3 regions of the Paenibacillus sp. Y280 genome follow, and region 2 is predicted to be linked to each of the others. Evidence: riboswitches for the same ligand, from Rfam matches in the RefSeq annotation. Region 2 holds a riboswitch; each other region holds the start of a gene.

Region 1 (7,627 bases), on a different contig from region 2:
AGGAGCAAATTTGACCGCGTATCGGATGAACCGGAATGCTGAGACCGAACCACCGCTCATAAGCGCCAGACCAAGCTCCCGCGCACACGACTAGCCGATCGGCGTGAACAAGACTCGCTAAACCTTGAGCCCGAACAGTAACCCCTCCGCTAGGGTGAACAAGCACTTCTTCAATCTCGCCTGCATGCGCATGAATGGCAACTCCCAGCTTGCGGCACGCCGCCGCAAGCGCCGAGACCAGCTTCGGTGCGTAAACGTGGCTCTCTTGCGGCGTAAATACGCCGGCAACCGCCGAATGCGACACCATAGGCTCCAGCTTCCGAAGCTGCGCTGCATCGAGAAGCTGGGCTTTTGCGCCCCAATCATTTTGCCACTGCAATCTTGACGCAATAGGAAGCGCATCCGCTTCGTGCATAAACACGTTAATGCTTCCGCTTTGGACCCATTCTACAGGCATGCCTGACAGCTCCTCGACTGCCTTAATCCACTCCGGATAGCAGCGAAGACTGTTTAAGCACAAGTGAAAGAATTCATCCGGCTGCTCCGTATTTTCCGAATAGGGGGCAAGCATGCCCGCAGCCGCACCCGATGCTTGACCGCCCAGCTCGCTTGGCTCAATAAGCGTTACATGCATTCCTCTCCTTGCTGCTTCAAACGCACAGGACAAACCGATGATGCCGCCGCCGAGTATCATAACGGATTGCGGCATTACTGCTCGCCTCCGCTGCCGAGGCTGGCCGCTGTCTCAAACAAGGAGCCCGCCCACTCGCTGCTTGCTGACGCGTAGCGTTTCTTCGGAATGCGGCCGGCAAGCCTCGCTAGACGGCCTGCTTCAATCGCTAACCGGAATGCGCGAGCCATCATGACCGGGTCCTGCGCCTTGGCGATTGGCGTATTGGCCAATATGCCGTCCGCGCCCAGCTCCATCGCTTCCGCCGCGTCCTTTGCGGAGCCGATGCCCGCATCAATAATGACGGGGACGCTTGACTGCTCGGCAATAAGACCCAAATTGTAAGGATTGAGCAGCCCTAGTCCGGTTCCTATTGGAGAGCCGCCAGGCATAATTGCCGAAGCTCCTGCCTGTTCCAGCCTTCGGCATAGAATAGGATCATCTGAGGTGTAAGGCAGTACGATAAAGCCTTCGCTTGCAAGCTGCTCCGTAGCTCGCAGCGTTTCTACCGGATCAGGCAGCAGCGTGCGGTGGTCGCCGCTGATTTCTACCTTGATCCAATTTCCAAGACCGGCCTCACGTGCCAATCTCGCAATCCGTACAGCCTCCTCTGCCGTTCTTGCACCCGATGTATTTGGCAAATATTTAAGCGCCCTGTCCTCGAAGTGCTGCAGCACCGAATCATCCTCTACGCTCTCAAGATTGACCCGTCTTACTGCGAATGTAATGACTTCCGAGCCCGACGCTTCAAGCGCCTGCTGAAGCACAGCGGGACTAGGAAACCGCCCCGTTCCGAACAGAAAGCGCGACCGCAGCGTATAACCGCCAATAACTAGCGGATCATTCTCAATCCATTCACCCAACTTTGGCTCACCCCCCTCCGATAAAGTGTACAAGCTCTATAGAAGCGCCGCCTTGCAGCTCGGTTTCTGCCCAGAGCGCGCGTTGTACGATCACACCATTCAGCTCTATGACAAGCTTCTTGTTTTGCTGTCCCAGCTCAGCTACCAGCTCCTCGACCGTTTTGGCGCTCGTCTGCTCCTTGCGTCCATTGATGATCAACGTCTTTTGCGCAAAATTATGTTCAGAAGCCAGCTCACAGCCAGCCGCATCCAGTCTCTCCAAGAAGGCGCGGCATACGCTTGCCGGATCTGTATGGCCTACGATAGCGGAGACGGCACATATCCGCTTTGCTCCAGCAGCGAGCACGATATCCACATTGCCTAACGTAATGCCGCCAATCGCAACAAATGGAATCGTGATGTGCCGAGCTGCTTCTGTTACATAGCTAGTGGTGACAGCGGCGCGGCCTGGCTTCGTATCGGTTGGAAACACAGGTCCCACGCCAATATAATCAGCTCCGCTTTGCTCGGCCGCCAATGCCTGCTGCAGGCTATGCGTCGAAATGCCGATGATCCGATTCGGTCCGAGCAATGCTCTCGCCTCCGCAATAGGCATATCCTCTTGCCCTAGATGGACGCCGTCAGCATCCGTTTCCAGAACGATATCCGGGTAATCGTTGATAATGAAAGGAACATTATATTTTCGCGTTAATTGACGCAGCGCCTTGGCTTGCTCCAGCACTTCTTCCCTTGTTCCCGTCTTATTGCGAAGCTGTATGATCTGCGCCCCGCCAATCAATGCCTGCTCCATGACATCTGCGACGGATTTTCCGGGATGATTGCTTTCCGCCGTAATGGCGTATAGCCGAAAATCGCGCCATTTTGGTCTACTCATTAATCATGCACGCCTCTCTATCGTCAGAATCATTTCTTTTTATATCAAATAAGCTTTGCAAAGCCTAATGGCATGCTCAGCATCCGCCGTTCCTTGCACGAGCACCCGTCCATCCGGAAAGAGAATGAGCTGCTCGCCGCATGGGAGCACTGCCTTTACTAAATAGCGATTAACCGTCAGCTTACAGCCCTGCACCCCTAACGACTTCTCTAATGCAGCCAGTTGGAGCGGCTTGCCTAACGTCACCTGTACCGTGTCTCTCCCGCATAGCACGGTAGAGCTGATGACAACCTCATCTTGTATGTCCTTTTCCAACATTGGCTTAGCAGCCCTTGCCGACCCTTCTTCATTGCCGCAATATGGACAGCAGGCGCTTCCGGCTGGCAGCAGCGATTCCCGGAGCCGGAACGACCATAAATCGACGCTTAGCCAGGTTTGGCGTATGGCTCCTTGATTGCCCGTGAGCCATTTGATCGCTTCGGCCGCTTGCAAAGAAGCTACAAATTCTACGGCTGGCGCCAGCACGCCAACCGTATCGCAGGTATCTGCCTCATTTTCCGAATCCTCGGCGCCAATCAAGCAGCGCAAGCATGAGGTTGCACCCGGAATGAGCGTTGCCTGCATTCCTTGCGCTCCTGCTACGCCGCCATATACAAATGGAATGCGCTGCTTGAAGCATAGTTCGCTAAGCAGAAGCCTTGTCGCAGCATTGTCTGTTCCATCAAGCACAAGATGGACGCCGCTTGCCAGCACAGCTGCTTTCGCTGCGTTCACATCCGCCACAGTGGCAACGAGGCTCACGCTGCTGTTGATTTGCCGCAGCTTATTGGCTGCGGCAACTGCCTTGGGCATAACCGCAAGAGCGTCCGCTTCATCGAACAGCATTTGCCGCTGCAGATTGCTGGGCTCGACGAAATCCCGATCGACCAGTCTAACCTCGCCTACCCCCGCCCGAACCATATGCTGCGCAAGCGACGCGCCAAGCGCGCCGACGCCGACAATGAGAACCGACGACTTGGCCAGCTTGCGCTGACCATCCTCGCCGATTGCCGCAAATCTGGTTTGCCTCGAATATCGGTCGAAAAAAACCGGCTCGGTACCATTAGCCATAAATCATGCTCCCTGCCGCCTTGAACGCTTCCGACTTCTCCTTCATTCCCGCTTCAATCGCTTCAGTCGTTTCCATCCCGTTTTGCGCGGCGTACTCCCTAATGTCCTGAGTAATTCTCATGCTGCAAAATTTAGGGCCGCACATCGAACAGAAATGAGCGGATTTGGCCGCATCCGCCGGAAGCGTCTCGTCGTGGTACGCCATCGCGCGCTCGGGGTCAAGCGAGAGATGGAACTGATCACGCCAGCGAAATTCGAACCGCGCCTTGGACAAGGCGTCGTCGCGCAGCTTTGCTCTCGGATGCCCCTTCGCCAGATCGGCTGCGTGAGCCGCGATTTTATACGTAATAACGCCTTCCTTCACATCCTCTTTATTCGGAAGCCCCAGATGCTCCTTCGGCGTTACGTAGCACAGCATGGCTGTACCGAACCAGCCGATCATTGCAGCTCCGATTGCTGACGTAATATGGTCATAACCAGGTGCAATATCGGTCGTTAGCGGGCCAAGCGTATAGAACGGCGCTTCATCGCAAACCTCTATTTGGCGATCCATATTTTCTTTGATCAGATGCATCGGCACATGGCCGGGACCTTCGATCATCACCTGCACGTCATGCTTCCAAGCGATTTTCGTCAGCTCGCCCAGCGTATCCAGCTCGGCAAATTGCGCGGCATCGTTTGCGTCGGCGATCGAGCCTGGTCTAAGCCCATCCCCGAGCGAGAATGACACGTCATAGGCTTTCATAATTTCGCAAATCTCTTCAAAATGCGTATACAGGAAGTTTTCCTTATGGTGTGCGAGGCACCAAGCTGCCATAATCGACCCGCCCCGCGAGACGATGCCTGTAACGCGCTTAGCGGTGAGCGGAATGTAACGCAGCAGCACGCCCGCATGAATCGTAAAATAATCGACGCCCTGCTCCGCTTGCTCGATTAGCGTATCGCGAAATACTTCCCAGCTAAGATCCTCCGCTTTGCCGTTTACTTTCTCCAGCGCTTGATAGATCGGCACCGTTCCAACCGGAACCGGCGAATTGCGGACGATCCATTCCCGCGTCGTATGTATGTTTTTGCCCGTAGACAAATCCATAATCGTATCGGCTCCCCAGCGGGTTGCCCATGTCATCTTCTCCACTTCCTCCTCAATCGAGGAAGCAACCGCGGAATTGCCGATATTCGCATTGATCTTCACGTGAAAATGCCGTCCAATGATCATCGGCTCGCTCTCCGGATGATTGATGTTCGCCGGGATGATGGCGCGCCCTGCTGCGATCTCGCTGCGAACAAACTCTGCGTCCATTCCCTCGCGAATTGCGATATATTCCATCTCCGAAGTAATGATGCCCTTGCGGGCGTAATGCAGCTGCGTAACATTCTGACCGGCTTTCGCACGCAGCGGCTGTCTCACTAGGCCGGGAAACCGCTCTGCCCCCCGCTGTTTTTCCTTATCCTCCGTCAAGAATCCGTTGTCCTCCGGCTTTATTTCACGACCGTCATAATGCTCCACGTCGCCGAGCTCGTGAATCCATTCGCTGCGAAAGGTCGGCAAGCCGCGCCTTACATCTGTTTCTAAGCTCTCATCGGTATAAGGGCCGCTTGCATCGTAGACGCGTATCGGCTCGTTCGGCAGCTCCTCGCCATTTCTGCTTGAGCTTGCCTCCAAAGCAATTTCTCTCATCGGCACGCGGATGCTTTCTTTCGAGCCGGTAACATACACTTTACGGCTGCCCGGAAGGGGCGTTGTCATAATCGCCATAACAAAAAACCTCCTAATGGAATATGTAGAATTCCTCCTGGAGGCATACGCGAGCATATAGGAAAGTTTAACGCACCGCTAACCCACCCACGTATAATCGCTACGTGCACGGCATTCGCTGGAGCGTGAATGAACCGGCTGCACGCTCGCTCAGCGAGACTTGGCGCAGCCCGTTCAACATCAAAAAAACCGCTCCAGCGAGGGAGCGGTCGAAGTGTGTCGTCATGCGCGCAACATCAAACGAAGATTTCCTCCGGCTTGATGCAGCTTTGAAAGTCATTCCTTCCAGCTGGCGTTCCAGCTGGATTCGGCAGAGCTTTCACGCGCAGTTGCATAAACGCACAATCCCACTTTCCTACGCTGGCATAACCCAGATCAGGTTCAAAGGGACCAAAGCATTATGCTTTATCTCAGCCATGACGGCGCCCCTAGTGGATATCCTTGTTAGACTATAACGTTATGCGAAGAAGGGTGTCAACCCTATATTTAACATCCACATGCAAAATTGGACCAACTACATGCCGCTTTCCTTCATCAGCTTCACCCAGCGATCTGCCGTGTGCCGCCATGTGAAGGTCTGCTCGACTCGCTCTCTGCTGCGCTTGCCCAGCTTCTGCCGCAGCTGCTTATCCCGCAGCAGCAGATGCAGCTTTTCCCTCAGCTCCGTTTCAACGCGCGCTTGATTGACTAGATAGCCGGTCTCGCCGCTTCGGATAATCTCCTTCATTCCGCCGGCACGCGTAGCTATGACTGGAACGCCGCAGGACATCGCCTCCACATTGACGAGCCCGAATGCTTCCCTCTGCCCGGATGGAACGACCGCTACATCCGCTACCAGCATCCAGCCCGGCACCTCGGTATGCGGCACATAAGGCACGAACCGAACATGGCCTGGACATTTGCGCCCGAGTCTTTCAAGCATCCGCGCATACGCAGTTTTGCGATGCGAGCCATAAAACGGACTGCCGACGATGACGACAACAAGCTCGGGATGGCTCTTCACAAGCTGCGGGACAATTTTCAGCAAATGGTGTACGCCTTTAAGCGGAATGAGCCTTCCCATAAACAGCACCACTTTTTTACCGGTCAGACCTCTTTTTTTGCGCAAGCTCTCCCTTTTTGCAGCGCCTTCAGCGGAATACTGTGATGGAAAGCGTACCGTATCGACCCCTGGGTAAATGACTCGCATCTTAGATGAGACCTCGGGCACTTTGGACACGACGATTCGCCTAATAAACTCGCTATTCACAATGATTTTATCAGCAGCCTGCAAGCATTGGTGCAGCTTGGCAGGTGAGATATGATTCGGGGAAATAAAAGTGGAGGAATGCAAATAAAGCCAGACTCGTTTGCCTGGATTCATTTGCTTCATGGTCAGCACATATTGCGGACGGTTCTCCACGTCAATGACATGAGGAGAAAACCGCTGCACCGCGCGCCCAACATCATGAATATATCGCTGCTTGCTGCCGGCTGGAAACCGTTCACAAACAACACCTTTAAAATGTCCCTGACGGGGCAGCTTTTTGCTTAATTTTCCATAAATACGCGGCTCTGCATAAGGCATCAGCAATGGGGCGAATTTCTCAACCACCCGCTCAACCGAGCTGCTTCCTTGTGACGGAATTGGAAACGAGCCTGGGGTGACAATCGCTACTTTAATTGGTGCCATCTCTTCGGATGCCTCCTACATGATCTGCTTATTTTGCAGTATCATACGCTCCTAGAAATGTTTTTGACACGGCCCCTACACAGCCTAAAGCTTGAACTTCATTTGGAATAATCCTGCCTTGCGTGCCGCCATGTATATAATAACGACTAAGGGTCCAATAAATACGCCGATTACGCCAACCAGCTTGAAGCCCACATATAAGCTAATGAGCGCGGACAACGCCCCGATTCCGACGGAATCGCTAAGAATTTTCGGCTCCACGATGCGGCGGAACACTGTAATAACGAGGAAGAGCACGATAAGCCCGACACCCACATACATATTGCCGGTAAGCAACAAATAACTTCCCCAAGGGACAAGCACTGAGCCTGTTCCAAGAATCGGCATAATATCAACGATGATGATAAGCAATGCGATCGCCAGCGGATACTTCACATTAAGCACCAGCAAGCCGAGCAACGAAATAATGTATGTAAGAGCACTCAAAATAAACTGCGAGCGCAGAAAGCCGAAAATCGACTTTTTGAGATTGTTAAGCAAATCATTTACTTGCGGCTGCGACTTCTCTTCAAACAATGACAGGACGGTCGCCTTCATCGTATTCAGACTGAAGCTCATCATATATACCGCCACCAAGAAAACGATAAAGAAGATAAACATGCCAGGAATGCTGGAAGCGAAC
Region 2 (6,405 bases):
CGGCTCTTGCCGCTTCGCGCCGTTTCTTTGGTTTTTTAGCTACCTATGAAGGATGTCAGGCGAGCTCTTTCTTCTCAAACCAGAGAGGGAGATGCAGCATGAAAAAAGAAAAGGCGGTCGTCGTATTCAGCGGCGGCCAAGACAGCACGACTTGCCTGTTTTGGGCAATGGAGCGCTTCTCGGAGGTTGAAGCTGTTACGTTCAATTATGGACAGCGGCATAAGCTTGAGCTGGATATCGCAGCGGAAATTGCCAAGGAGCTTAACATTAAGCATCATATTCTCGATATGTCGCTGCTTAATCAATTGGCGCCTAACGCGCTTACTAGAGATGACATTGCCATTGAGCAAAAAGAAGGGGAGCTTCCTACGACCTTTGTCGATGGACGGAATCTCTTATTTCTCACCTTCGCGGCAGTGCTGGCAAAGCAGCTTGGCGCGAAGCATATCGTAACCGGCGTGTGCGAAACGGATTTTAGCGGCTATCCGGATTGCCGGGACATATTCGTGAAATCGTTGAATGTAACGCTGAATTTGTCCATGGATTATCCTTTTGTCATCGATACACCGCTCATGTGGCTGAATAAAGCCGAGACATGGGAGCTTGCCGAGACGCTCGGCGCGTTTGAATTCGTACGGGAGCGGACGCTCACCTGCTATAACGGCATTGTTGCTGAAGGCTGCGGCGAATGCCCGGCATGTGTGCTTCGAAGAAATGGACTTGACGAATATTTGGTCAAACGGAATCAGGGAGTGAAACAATAATGCTGCAGCAGATCTATCCAGCAGCCGTGCACCCTTATAGCTATGAGCTGAACAAGGATTTTCAGTTCGCAGCAGCCCATTTTGTACCAGCCGAGGAAGCCGGCAAATGCCGTCAACTGCATGGGCATACGTATTTTGCCAACGTCACGGTAGCCGGTGATGAGCTTGATACGGCAGGCTTTCTAGTCAATTTCGCGATTATTAAGCAGCTTATTCATGATCGGTTCGATCATATGCTTCTCAATGACGATAAGGAAAGTTTCAGCGACACGCAGCCGGAGCGTTTTCCCACGACTGAGGTTGTGGCGCGTACGATTTGCGAGATCGTTCAGCTTTATTTGGACGGTACGGTGAATCGTCCGCAGTGCGTTCAGGTTTATCTCCGTGAAACGCCGACAAGCTACTGTATTTACCGTCCTAAGAGAAAGGCGGATTCGAATGCAAGCAACTAAACGGATTCCCGTCTTGGAAGTATTCGGTCCAACTGTACAAGGCGAAGGCATGGTTATTGGCCGGAAGACGATGTTCGTTCGTACCGCAGGCTGCGACTACAGCTGCTCTTGGTGCGATTCCGCGTTTACTTGGGACGGAAGCGCGAAAGCAGATATTCGCATGCTGACAGCGAATGAAATTATAGAGGAATTAACGGCAATCGGCGGAAGCGCATTTGAGCATGTGACGATCTCAGGCGGCAATCCCGCGCTGCTGCCGCAGCTGGGCGGTTTTATTGAAGAGCTGCATGAGCGGGGAATTAGCGTCGCGCTGGAGACGCAGGGCAGCCGCTGGCAGGATTGGTTTTGGACCATTGACGAGCTGACCTTGTCGCCTAAGCCGCCAAGCTCCGGCATGAAGACGGATTGGCAGGTGCTGGACGATATCGTATCCAAGCTGAACGAGCGGGCATCAAGCTTTTGCTTGAAGACGGTCGTCTTCGATGATGAGGATCTTGCATATGCGACCACCGTTCATTTGCGTTATCCGAAGGTTCCCTTTTATTTGCAAGCTGGAAATGGTCAGTTGCAGGAAACGGAGCCGCAGCGTATGCTTCCTTATTTGGTGGAGCGTTATGATTGGCTGATCGAGCGCGTGATGCCGAATGCGGATTTGAAGCGGGTTCATGTGCTGCCGCAGCTCCATACCTGGGTATGGGGCAATAAGAAGGGCGTTTAATAGAAAGGAAAGGCGGAGACGAGCATGGAAGGAAGAAGCAAGGAAGAGCTGAACGGCGTGACGCTGCTCGGCAATCAAGGAACGCAATATTTGTTTAACTATTCGCCGGAAATTTTAGAGGCATTCGAAAATAAGCATCCGAACCGCGATTATTTCGTAAAGTTCAACTGTCCGGAATTTACGAGCCTTTGTCCCATGACGGGGCAGCCTGATTTTGCAACCATTTATATTTCCTATATTCCCGGCAGCAAAATGGTAGAGAGCAAGTCGCTCAAGCTGTATTTGTTCAGCTTCCGCAACCATGGCGATTTCCATGAGGATTGCATGAACATCATTATGAATGATTTGATTGCGCTCATGAACCCAAGATATATCGAGGTTTGGGGCAAATTCACGCCGCGCGGAGGCATATCCATCGACCCTTATTGCAACTGGGGCCAGCCTGGCACCAAATATGAGCAAATCGCGGAGCATCGCCTCATGAACCATGATCTTTATCCGGAGAAAGTGGACAATCGCTAGATTGAGCTTGCTACAACCCATTTCGCCCGCCTAAAGTCTAGGCAGCGATCATACCTGAAGTCCATTCCTTTTCTTTTTCATTGACCTATACTGTTGAATAGAAAGGCCAATGAATATGTGAGGAAATGAGTGGAACGACTATGATCAGAAACGTGATATGTATGTCAGTGCTGCTTTGCACGATAGCAGCGGCGCTAACGAGCTTTGGCATTGTACCCGAAAGAGTCCATGCTGCCGCGACAGAAGAACAAGCGGTGTATGCCGAATTAGATCGCTATATCGAGTCGGCGATGAAGAAGTACAACATTCCAGGAGCAGCGATTGGAGTCGTTAAGAAGGATTCCCCGCTGTACATAAAAGGCTACGGAACAGCGGATTCCAAGAACACACCGATTACGCCGCAAACGCCGTTTATTCTCGGATCGACAAGTAAGTCATTTACAGCGCTGGCTGTCATGCAGCTTGTAGATGAGGTAAAGGATGAGCTGGATGCGCCTGTTCAGCGGTATTTGCCGGATTTCAACGTCACTGATCCAAATGATTCAGCCATCACGCTTCATTTTATTTCAATAGGACTCTTCCATTTGATTCTGCCTATTGCCTTGATCGTATTGCCAGGTCTACTCGATGCGTCTTGGAAGCTGATGTTTGCGTTTGTTCCAGGCATTACGCATCTTCTGTTTGTCTCATCGATTGTGCTGCTTGCAGTTGGCACGGCGAGATTGGTCTTGCTCTTCAGAAGCTTAAGCTTACGAACGCATACATTCGTTAATTAGGGTGAAAAAGCTGACGCCGCTTCCATACCGGAAGCGGCTTTTGCTTTGTTCTTAATCTATCTCGCGCCCTGAAGTCTACGCCGATAGGCATAATGATTCGTAGGCCCGTGGCCGCTGCCGAACCCAAGCTGATCCTCCATCGCAGCTTGAATAAAGGCTTTGGCTGTTCTAATCGCATCGGGAACTGTTTTTCCTTGCGCAATTTCAGCGGTAAGTGCTGCCGAGAATGTACACCCTGTACCATGAGTATGCCGAGTATCGATTCGTAGGCTCTCCAAATAATCGAAACGTTCACCATCATAAATGAGGTCGACGAGCTGTGAGCAGCCCGAGTCGTGGCCGCCTTTGATAACGACATAACGAGAGCCTTGCTGGAACAAGATTTTCGCTGCTTCCTCCCGTTCGCTGAGCGTGCGGATAGCCATCCGTGCAAGCAGCTCTGCCTCCGGAATGTTTGGCGTCGTCACGAGCGCGAGCGGCAGCAAATGCTTGATGAGAGCTTGAATAGCTTCCTGCTGCAGCAGGGAAGAGCCGCCTTTGGCAACCATAACAGGATCAATGATCAAGTTCTGCCACTGATATTGCTTTATTTTTGCGGCTACAATTTCAACGATTTCGCTGCTGAACAGCATGCCCGTCTTGAGCGCGGCAGGTGTCAGATCCTCGCCAATCGAATCAAGCTGTCTTCTGACGGCAGCAGCCTCCATCGCATATACGCCTTGGACGCCGAGCGTGTTTTGGGCAGTAACCGCGGTAATGACTGACATGCCGTAGGCGCCAAGCTCTTGAAACGTTTTCAGATCAGCTTGAATGCCTGCGCCGCCGCCGCTATCCGAGCCTGCAATCGTTAACGCTTTATATACTTTCATCGACTCATCTCCCCGTAAACGAATAAAGACCCACTCATTTCCGAAAGGAAATGAGCGGGTCTAACGATCATACAAGGCTTGCGCGCGTGAATGAATGCTGTTTCTGCTCCACTTCCCTCCGCTGGAATGATCCAGATCAGGTTCAAAGGGTCCGGAGCATGCGCTCCATCTCAGCCGTTAGACTCCCCTAGTGAAATAAATTGGTCCATATTCAATTTGTATTTTTTCTACTATAGCATACACTGGAAAGATGTAAACCATAATTATCCGAAAAGGCGTTGAACTAATGAAAAATTTACTCGTTACGGGCTATCGCGCGCATGAGCTTAATATTTTTAGCCAGAAGCATGAAGGCATCGTTTATATTAAAAAAGCGTTGACGGGCAAGCTGGTGCCGCTCATAGAGGATGGTCTCGAATGGGTAATTACGCCAGGCCAGTACGGCGTTGACCTTTGGGCTTGCGAGGTCGTGATCGCGCTCAAGGAGATGTATCCTCATCTGCGGCTTTCGATTATTTCCGCATACGCTAATCCGGAAGAGAAGTGGAAGGACGATAAAAAGGAATTTTATCAGCAGGTGCTAAAAGGGGTCGATTATTACGCTTCCGTCAGCAATCAGCCATATAACGGGATTTGGCAATTTACGGCGCGGGACGAGCTGCTGTTTCGCAGAACGGACGGCATTTTGCTCGTTTACGACGAGGATGCAGGCGAAGGCAGTCCGAAGTTTTTTAAAGAACGGGCGCTGAAGAAGCAGCAAGCAGAAGGCTACGAATATATAAGCATCAGCTCGGAGGATATCCAAAGCATCGCGGATGATGACAATTTGTATTCCGAGCATTCATGATGGTTACAAAAAAATACGAAACTTATGATTTGACAAATCATAGGTTACCCGTTATTATCTGATTAGATAAATATCTAATTAGATAAATGTTAAATTTAAAACAAAGGGGAATAAAAATATGCAGCTGGATAAGGTTGTGGCTTATCATAAGGCGCTGGCTGATGCGACGAGAATTAAGCTGTTGATCATGCTGGCAGAAGGCGAGCTTAACGGGCAAGAGCTTGCAGAGAAGCTAGGCGTTACGCCAGCAACGGTCACGCATCATGCGACTAAGCTGCGGGAGGCCAGCTTAATTAATGAGCGCAGAGAAAAGAATACGATTTATTTTTCGCTGAACCATTATTTTATTAAGAGCAACGCCAGCGCTGCGGAGCAGCTCATTTATCGGAATGCGGGAACGGAGAGGGGATTGGAGAGTATGGAGGAAAGCAGCAAGCGTCTAAAGGAATCGGTTATCCGCAATTTTTTTACGGCGGAGGGAAAGCTGAAGCATATTCCCGCCCAGCATAAGAAAAAACTGATCGCGCTTCAGCATATCGTATCGCACCTGACGAGAGGGCAGAAGTATACGGAAAAGGAAATAAACGCGTTTATTAAAGGCTTCCATGACGATTTCGCTACGATCCGGCGGGAATTTATTATGCATCAATTCATGTTTAGAGAAAACGATATTTACGAACTGAACCCGCAAGAAATGTGGGCAAAATGGGAGACATTAGCTTAAAGCTGGCGGAAAAATTAAATATACCTGTTTTGTGCCTGTAAAATTTGGAGCAATCGGGCTAAGATGAACGTATTCCATCCATTAAGGGAGCTGTTCGATTGTCTGATAGAGGTGAACTTGTTTCACAGGTGCTGATTACTGCGGAGAAGCTTGGGTTTACGGACATTGATCCCGTTATTTTAAGTGAAGGCGGAAATTTGATCATTCATTTGGCTCCTCATGCGATTACTGTTCGAGTGGCTGTTGTTCTTTCTGAGAAAAACGCAGAGCTTGCACATGATATTCTCGAGCGCGAGCTGCAGGTGGCCAATCATTTGCACCATAATGGCGTACCAGTACTGCTGCCGATTCCAAATGCAGGACCTCATCGTGTTGGGAGCAGGTGGGCGACATTTTGGCATTACGCGCCTCCTGCACCATTGGAGCCGCTTTCGCCAAGCGAGGCAGTTGAACTCGTTAATGCTCTTACCTTAGCGATGAGTGGCTTCACTGCGTGTACCATCCCTGTTCTCGGTGTATGGGAAAGGGCCTATGAGTCGGCTTCAAGGCTCATTGAACAGACAGATCCTCGTATCCAAGCTTTGCTGTCGATTTTTTGGGAGATAGACAACCAAATGCGAAGGCTTGAACCTGAAGCTCTGATGCCAGCTCATGGAGATGCGCATGCCCGAAACTTGCTCCCGAGTCCAGAAGGCTGGAAATGGATCGATTTTGAGGATGTATGCTACATGCC
Region 3 (7,627 bases), on a different contig from region 2:
ATCGATTCGCTCAAGCCACTCTCTCGTTTTCTCCTTCGCGGTCTTGCGATCAACGCCAGAGATCGCAAGCGACAGCTCGATATTGCCCGCAACGGTTTGCCACGGCAGCAGCGATGATTGCTGCGGCATATAAGAGATATGTCCGCGTTCGCCTGTCGTCTGCTTGCCGTCGATCCAGATCTCGCCTTCCGATGGCCGCTCTAAGCCGCCAATGACTTGAAACAAGGTTGTTTTCCCGCTGCCTGAGGGCCCTACAATGGACACGAATTCTCCATCAGCAACGGAGAATGATAAGCCAGCCAGCACCTCTTTGCTGGAGGAGCCTCGGCCAAATTGCTTCCGAATGTTCTGCACCTGCAGTGTAGCGTGTAGATTCTCGCCTTTATTGCTCATTCGCTACCTCACCTCTTTCTTAGGGCGCCAACGAATGACAAGACGCTCCGCTAAGGTGATCAGCCCAAATAACGTCAAGCTGATTGCAACGATAATAATGACTGCCGCAAACACGCGATCAGGCATAAACCCTTTGAACGAAATGATCATGAATGCGCCGAGACCTTTGTTCGTGCCTATCCATTCGGCCACAACTGCGCTTAGCACGCTGTAGGAGGCCGCGATTTTTAATCCGGAAAATAAATGGACGATCGCATGCGGAAGCTCCAATCGCCAAAACAGCTGCCATTTGCGAATGCCGATCATCTGCAAATAATTGCGAAGCTGCGCATCGGTATTCATTAATCCGCTCAGCATCGCAACCGTTATCGGGAAGAAGCACACCATGATGACAAGCAGCACCTTTGGCAGCATTCCATAGCCTAGCAGCATCGTCAGAATGGGGGCAATCGCAATAATGGGTACGTTTTGCGACAAGACAAGCAAGGGATACACCGCCGTACGTACGCCGGGAATTAAATGCAGCAAAGCGGCGAGCACGAAGCCCACCGCCGATCCTCCCACAAAGCCAAGCAGCATGATTCGCACTGTCGCTCCCGTATGTTCCATAAGCCTCGGCCATATTTCTATCGCTTCCTTTACGATTGAAATCGGCGACGGAATGAGCCATTCTTGAAATAATCCAAGCGAGGCTGCCGCCTGCCAGCAAACCAGCAGCGTGATAAGCACTGCGGCTGGAGGCCATATTTGGGGCCAGAGCGTTCTCTTATTGCCCATCTGGATATTTCTCAAGCAGCCTGCCCATCGAAGCGCCGCTTGCCGGATTGTAGTAAATTTTGATTTGTGAAATTACAGACGGGCAGCCCATCTCCGTCATCGCTTCGCTCATCGACTGCACGACGCTCAGCAGATGGCTAAGCTCGCCCTCCATCGTCGTTTCAAGCGGTGCTACGCGGTAAGGGACACCCGCTGCTTTGATGATCTCGATTGCTCGATCCACGTAAGGAATGACGCTCTCGCCGCCCGGCGTTGTCGGCAGTATTTGAATGCTTACCAATGCGTTTGCCATCAGAATTCCTTCTTTCTCATCGTTGTTGGCGAGAGGCGGCAGATGCTGCCGCCTCTCTAGATTTTCTTAAAATGCTTATTCCGGCAAAAATTCGTTCGTAAAGGCTTTGTCCGCTTCAAGCTCTTTCTCAAGCAGCTTGTGATCAAACATCCAGCTCGCGTAATTTTCCCATACGCTAAGCTTTTGCTCGCCCCAACGCGGCGCATCATCCTGATATTTCGGACTTAGCCACTTTTGGCTTGCGCGCACAAGCTCCGCGTTCAAATCAGGCTCGGCTTTAATCAAAATCTCTGCCGCGTCCTCCGGATTGTCAATTGCGTATTGGTAGCCTTTTGCTGCGGCAGCCGTGAACGCTTTGACCACCTCCGGCTTATCTTTAATCATCGTCTCGTTCGTCGCAAGAACTGGCGTATAATAATCCAGTTTGTCGCTGTAATCGGTCAAATAAACCATGTTGATCTTCTCGCCGCGAAGCTCCGCTTCCACGCCTGTCCATGCATAATAAATCCATGCAAAATCAATATCTTTCTTAACTGCCGTGAAGAAGTCGCTGTCGCCGATGCTGATCAGGTTTACTTTGCTGACATCCGCACCCTTCTCCTGCATAATGGATTGAATGACCGCTTCCTCGACAGGAGCGCCCCAGCCGCCGTAGGTTTTGCCTTCGAACTTCTCCGGCGAATCGATCCCCTTAGCAAGCGGAGATGCGAAGCCTGAGGTGTTATGCTGAATAACCGCTGCGATCGACACGAGCGGCACGCCCGCAATCCGCGCCATCGTGATCGACTCTTGATAGCTTACGCCGAACTGTACGCTGCCCGTCGCTACCATTTGATCAGCGCCGCTTTGGCCCGGCTGAATAATTTCAACATCAAGCCCCTGCTCTTTAAAAAAGCCTTTATCTCTAGCAACATAAAGCCCGGTATGATTCGTATTCGGCGTCCAGTCCAGTACGACCTGCACCTTCTCAAGCGGCTTGTCCGCTGCTCCCTCTTGCTCTTGCGGCTCCTTGCTCGCTTCCGGCGCGCTGTTGTTAGTGCCGCAGCCTGCAAGCGCCATGACGAACACAAGCATTGCAGCTACGATCCTCCACGACTGTTGCCCTTTTTTCTTCTGATTCATGATGTGTTAGTTCCCCTCTCACTGCTTCTATTTGTATAAGATGACGAGCCCGTATCCGTATCCGGTACAGCAGCACATACAAAAAAGCGTCCCCCTAATCCGGAGGACGCCATATAAATCGGCTGTGCAGCTGCTTGCAGCAAAACTTGATCGCTGTGATCGAGCTTGCTGAATAAACAGTGCTTCTGTCCCTACGCTGGCATTATCCAGATCAGGTTTAACGGGTCGGAATTGTACAGATAATTCCCTCTCAGCCGGCCTAACCAGCTCCCCGGAACATATTCGGTTCGTCAACACTACCAATTGTATAGCAAAACCCGATCATTATGCTAGTATTTTTTTGAAAATGATTATCATCAAGCCTGTTTGCCCTTTGACTCCCTGCATATGTCGACGATATACATCGGCTCGACGCTCCTAAGCGCATGAAGCGGGATCCGCTCACTCGGCTTCCATGACAGACTTAGCTCCTCGCCGCTATCCGGGGAGCCAATAGACTGTACGCCTGTGACTAATGACGTATCCGCTCCTAATGCGGAAACATCCTCTTCCTCTGCAATGTCTTCTGCTTCCTCGGCAGCCTGCGCCTCTGCTGCGGAAGCAACTCTGCCGAACACGAGCAGATAAGCGGCCGTAAGCTCATCCGCTATCGCTTCATTCGTCAATTGTCCAAGCAGCCTGATATAGCCAAGCTGCTCCTGCGGTTTATGCTCTGCGAGCGTCGCCTTCACGTATGCAAAGCCTGACTGGGCATACAGCTGCTTCACCTGCTGGAGCGTATACTGGATCGCCGCTTGTCGCTGCGCGAATACATTTGAAGGATCTAAGTATTGCCGGATATTTTCAAAATAATATCGATTCGCGAAGCCGCCGATGATCCAGCCTCCGGGCCGCAGCAGGCTGACTAATCGCTTCATCGACTGCGGCATGCCGTAAGCATGAGCATCTCCGATCAGGATGCCGTCCAGTCCTTCGGAAGGCAGCGCCCAATCCTTCGGCTCGTTCGAGCGGAACACCGTTATTCCTGATGCCTCGGCAACACTCGCCGCAAGCTCGCTCCGCTCGACACCGTACCATTTGGCTGCTGGAAAATGATTTTTTAGATGATGGATTGTCGCCCCGCAGCCGCAGCCAATTTCCATAATGGAGCTATTTTCGCGCTTGTATTCATAGGATTCTCGTTGTATAACCGTACTAAAATCCATTCTGATTTGCGTCGCACCATCTGGATCAAAGCCCCATTTCGCCCTAAACACGTTCGCATTGCCCCTGTAGGCTTGCAGCAACAGCTCCGGCTCGGAGCTAAAGGGAGCGCTGCCGTCGTTATGGTGAATAAATGTATCTCCGCACAGCAGAAGCTTGTAGCCTGCAAGCCGCAGTCTCAAGCAATAATCGTCATCCGCCAAGCTGCCCATGCCGAAGCTCTCGTCAAACGTTCCGACCCGCTCATACGCCTCCCGCCGCATAAGCAGGCAGAAGCCAGCCAGCTTCACGCGCTCCTCCCACTTCGTTTTGTCGGGAAACGCATGCAGCGCGGAAGCGAACAGCTCCATTTCCTCTATCGTCTTATATGCGGTCGGAATAGTCGACCAGTAGGATGCCGAATTCGTTGCGGGGCCAACCGCTCCAATCCGTTCATCGCTTAGCAAGCAGCGCTTTAATCCTTCAAGCCAGCCTGGCGTTGCGATCGTATCGTTATGAAGCAGCATGAGAAGCTCGCCCGAAGCGGCGGCAAGCCCCAGATTGCAGCCCTTGGCAAAACCTGCATTGAAACCGTTGTCGATTACGATGAGGTCGCTTTCGTTTTTTGCCCATTCCACCGTATTATCCATCGATCCATTATCTACAATAATCAGCTCATAGCAGCCACGCTGCGTATGCCGCCGAATGCTCTCCACGCATTGCTTCGTGTAATCAAGCTTATTGCAGGCAATAAGAATAATGCTTGTCATGCACCTATTGGCATCGCTCACGCGTATCCCCCTCAAGCAAGCGTAAACGGCTTACGCAGTCCTTCGGCGGCAAAAGCTCGTTCCGCGATGAAATATAAGCAGCTCATCTATGCTCATATTTCAAGCTGTACCCATAAAATATGTCGGCGCAGCCTTTTCGGTGAGGAGTAGAAGTGCCTAACAACTAACCGATGCTATGCCGCTGTTTTATACTTCTTTCGTATGCCTACGATAAGCATAAGCAGCGGCAGTATAATTTGAAATAGCGGAGCGACCTTCAGCGTAATGTCGAGACCGACCCAAATATGTACCGTGTTATTTCTCTCCACAAACGACGCTGCATAGATAAGCAGCCCGATCGGCATGACGCAATACCGATAGGCGATGCCTGTTACCGCGTTAAACGTAAATACCGATGCCATGTAGAGCGCCGTCATTTTCACATAGAGCCCGATAAACAAAAGCAGCGTTACAATAACATCCAACCTCTCCAGAAAATTAGCCAGCGTGATCAATTGCACGACCTCAAGCAGCGGCAGCGCGGTAAGTGAAGCGATCTCCGGCCCAAGCACGCAAAGCGTGAGCGCATTCATGAGAATAAGAAAAGCCGATACCCCGATGTAAGCCCAATAAGAGACGCGCCCGATCATTTTTTTCTCGCTGACATGCTTCCAGAACACGAAAAAAATGATCATTTGTCCAAAAGGAAAGGACAGCAGGTCGGGAAATGCCGCCTTCACAACAGGCATCGGCCCATGCTCCATGAGCGGAAGCAGATGCGTTATGTTCGGCAATCTGGCTATGAGTAAAAGTAAAATAATGAAAAAATAACTGAGCGCTGTAATGGGAAACAGCAGCTGTACGACTCGGACAAACACTTCAAGCCCCTTGCTTACGGTGTAAGCCGCAGCGCTCATAATGAACAGCATAATAATCCATTTTGGCGTGAAGGAAAGCAGTGCCATCATCGTAAGCTCGCCGACATCCCGCACGTTGCGCATCGATTCGTAGGCAAACCACAAAGCATGAAGAATGCCGACAAAGCCGCCGATCCATTTGCCAAAATGCATGATGTAAAGCTCGGCAAGCTCCGATTCAGGGGACCGCTTCTGTACGCGAATATACATGACAGTAAGCAGCAGGCCGGCAAACGCTGCCAGCGTCATTGCCATCCATGCGTCCTGCTTTGCCTTGATGCCGAGCTCGAACAAAGGCGTGCTTCCCAGCAAAAAAACGATGATCAAAATGGAAAGCTGATTTTTCCCGATCTGCTGCATACGGTCTCCTTTCCGACTATGAGCCTTCCTTTTCCTTTTCCTTTTCCTTTTCCTTTTCCTTTTCCTTTTCTTGCACCTTCTTCATACCGTTTCCGCTCATACCCGTCGATACGATCTTTACTTTTACCGCTATTTTCACTTCCGTGTTTGGAAACTGCTCCGTCCAGTTTTTTTCCGACTGCGACCATTGCTTCGGATATTTTTTGTGGATGACATCGCCAAAGCCCAGCACATCCGCTCGATGCTTGCGAACGGACTTCCAGCCTTTCTCCATTATGGCGGCAATCTCACCTTCAATAAGCTGCTCGACCTTCTCCACCTGATTAGGCTCACTGAGATTGCTGCCGCAATTGTATTCCATCAGCGTCCCTTCCGCACTTGCATTCACGTGCATAATCCACTTGCCGTTTGACGGCTCAGGACGCAGCTTTGTCTTCGCATGCGTAATGCGTATAGAGGAGCCCCGCTCTCCTTTTCCGTCCTTCGCACAAGCAAAGGGGATCGTCGTTCTCTTCACGTGATTCGTAAGCCACATCGCGCCTTGGCTCTCCTCATTGTTAATCCAGCCTACCAGCTTATCATCTTTAATCAATGCCAATTCAGATAATCTAACCTTGGAGGGCGTATTGGTGCGGGTCAGCTTTTCCGCCTTATCCATGCTCTCCTTAGTGCCTGCCACGACCAATCCCGGTATGCCCGTAGCGTGTGTCGTGCCGAGCAAGTCTATCAGCACTTGGTGGATCGTCATCTCCCGAAAAATAGAGCTGTTCATCTCTTCATTGGTGATCATCCGCTGAATGGCTGCAGCTGGGATTTTCTCAAGCGGGATCAGCTGCTCCAGCATCCGGCGCGCACTGCCTCTCGCCAAGTAGACGCTGACCGTCTCACGGGAATCATGGTTGCGAAGGTAAGTGTCGAGCAGCGGGCCCAGACCCTTGCGGGCAGCCTCCTGCCCAATAATAATAATTTGAGTATGCGAGAAGTAGAGACGCCGCGACGTTTCTTGGCTGGCTTTGCTGACTGCGCTCCGAATGCTCTCGCCTTTCGTGGAAAACACATTGACCGCCGCCGAGTTGCCGGCAGCGCCCTGACTGGAAATCGCCTGCGGAATAACAACCTGATACGACAGCACCCAGTTCCCGTCCTTCCAGTCAACGCCGGTTGCGGAAATAACGGCAATATCATTCAGCTCTACCCGGTTCCAGCAGCCGGCAGCAAGCAAGCATACAAGCAGCGGCAGCAGCAACTTCCATTTATTCATTGCCGTTCCTCCCTTTTCTTTACGGCTTTTTTACGGCTTGCCGGAATGACGCTGGGCCGGCGGTTTTTTGCCATTTGGCCGACGCTTCGGATTACGCAGGTTCAAATCAAGGGGCCGAAGCACAATCGCCCACCATGGCAGCCGTATGAACACATCTCTCCATATGCCTTGCTTCGTTGGTCCCGGCGCCATCGGCGACATATACGGCACGCCGAATGATCGCAGCGATGCGAGATGAATGAGCATAAACAGCACCGAAACGAAGATGCCAAAAAAACCTAAAAAACCCGCCATAATCATGAAGAGGAACCGGATAATGCGCGAGGTCGCCGCCATATTGAATTCCGGCATGACGAAATTTGAAATCGCTGTGAAGGATACCACGATAACCATACCCGCCGAAACAATGCCCGCCTGCACGGCAGACTGCCCCAGCACGAGAGCGCCGACGATGGAAATGGCTGGCCCGATTGCCCGCGGCATTCGTAGTCCCGCCTCGCGAAGCACCTCGAACGTGACCTCCATGAGAAGCGCTTCGAGCAGTCCCGGAAAC

Evidence for each region. A riboswitch is a leader RNA that binds a small molecule or an ion and turns the genes downstream of it on or off. The one in region 2 is predicted to bind thiamine pyrophosphate.
Region 1: it holds a riboswitch for thiamine pyrophosphate, as region 2 does, so the genes downstream of both, thiC (phosphomethylpyrimidine synthase ThiC) here and thiD (bifunctional hydroxymethylpyrimidine kinase/phosphomethylpyrimidine kinase) in region 2, are expected to answer to the same signal.
Region 3: it holds a riboswitch for thiamine pyrophosphate, as region 2 does, so the genes downstream of both, AC1TPC_RS04200 (ABC transporter substrate-binding protein) here and thiD (bifunctional hydroxymethylpyrimidine kinase/phosphomethylpyrimidine kinase) in region 2, are expected to answer to the same signal.

Annotation. Positions count from the first base shown of each region.
Region 1 covers NZ_JBXCIW010000013.1:31,813-39,439, reverse strand. Annotated here, with positions in the region: gene thiO (glycine oxidase ThiO) at 1-709, opposite strand, end outside; gene AC1TPC_RS17275 (thiazole synthase) at 709-1,533, opposite strand; gene thiE (thiamine phosphate synthase) at 1,541-2,407, opposite strand; gene AC1TPC_RS17265 (ThiF family adenylyltransferase) at 2,447-3,517, opposite strand; gene thiC (phosphomethylpyrimidine synthase ThiC) at 3,510-5,273, opposite strand; TPP riboswitch at 5,609-5,713, opposite strand; gene AC1TPC_RS17255 (glycosyltransferase family 4 protein) at 5,788-6,945, opposite strand; gene ytvI (sporulation integral membrane protein YtvI) at 7,030-7,627, opposite strand, start outside.
Region 2 covers NZ_JBXCIW010000022.1:9,154-15,558, forward strand. Annotated here, with positions in the region: gene queC (7-cyano-7-deazaguanine synthase QueC) at 99-764, shown strand; gene AC1TPC_RS21745 (6-pyruvoyl trahydropterin synthase family protein) at 764-1,216, shown strand; gene queE (7-carboxy-7-deazaguanine synthase QueE) at 1,203-1,934, shown strand; gene queF (preQ(1) synthase) at 1,959-2,456, shown strand; gene AC1TPC_RS21760 (serine hydrolase domain-containing protein) at 2,597-3,232, shown strand; gene thiD (bifunctional hydroxymethylpyrimidine kinase/phosphomethylpyrimidine kinase) at 3,289-4,101, opposite strand; TPP riboswitch at 4,198-4,300, opposite strand; gene AC1TPC_RS21770 (SLOG family protein) at 4,388-4,948, shown strand; gene AC1TPC_RS21775 (DUF2087 domain-containing protein) at 5,067-5,672, shown strand; gene AC1TPC_RS21780 (phosphotransferase) at 5,771-6,405, shown strand, end outside.
Region 3 covers NZ_JBXCIW010000002.1:307,314-314,940, forward strand. Annotated here, with positions in the region: gene AC1TPC_RS04185 (ABC transporter ATP-binding protein) at 1-393, opposite strand, end outside; gene AC1TPC_RS04190 (ABC transporter permease) at 397-1,170, opposite strand; gene AC1TPC_RS04195 (thiamine-binding protein) at 1,160-1,462, opposite strand; gene AC1TPC_RS04200 (ABC transporter substrate-binding protein) at 1,538-2,584, opposite strand; TPP riboswitch at 2,756-2,868, opposite strand; gene AC1TPC_RS04205 (glycosyltransferase) at 2,941-4,557, opposite strand; gene AC1TPC_RS04210 (GerAB/ArcD/ProY family transporter) at 4,731-5,813, opposite strand; gene AC1TPC_RS04215 (Ger(x)C family spore germination protein) at 5,830-7,074, opposite strand; gene AC1TPC_RS04220 (spore germination protein) at 7,105-7,627, opposite strand, start outside.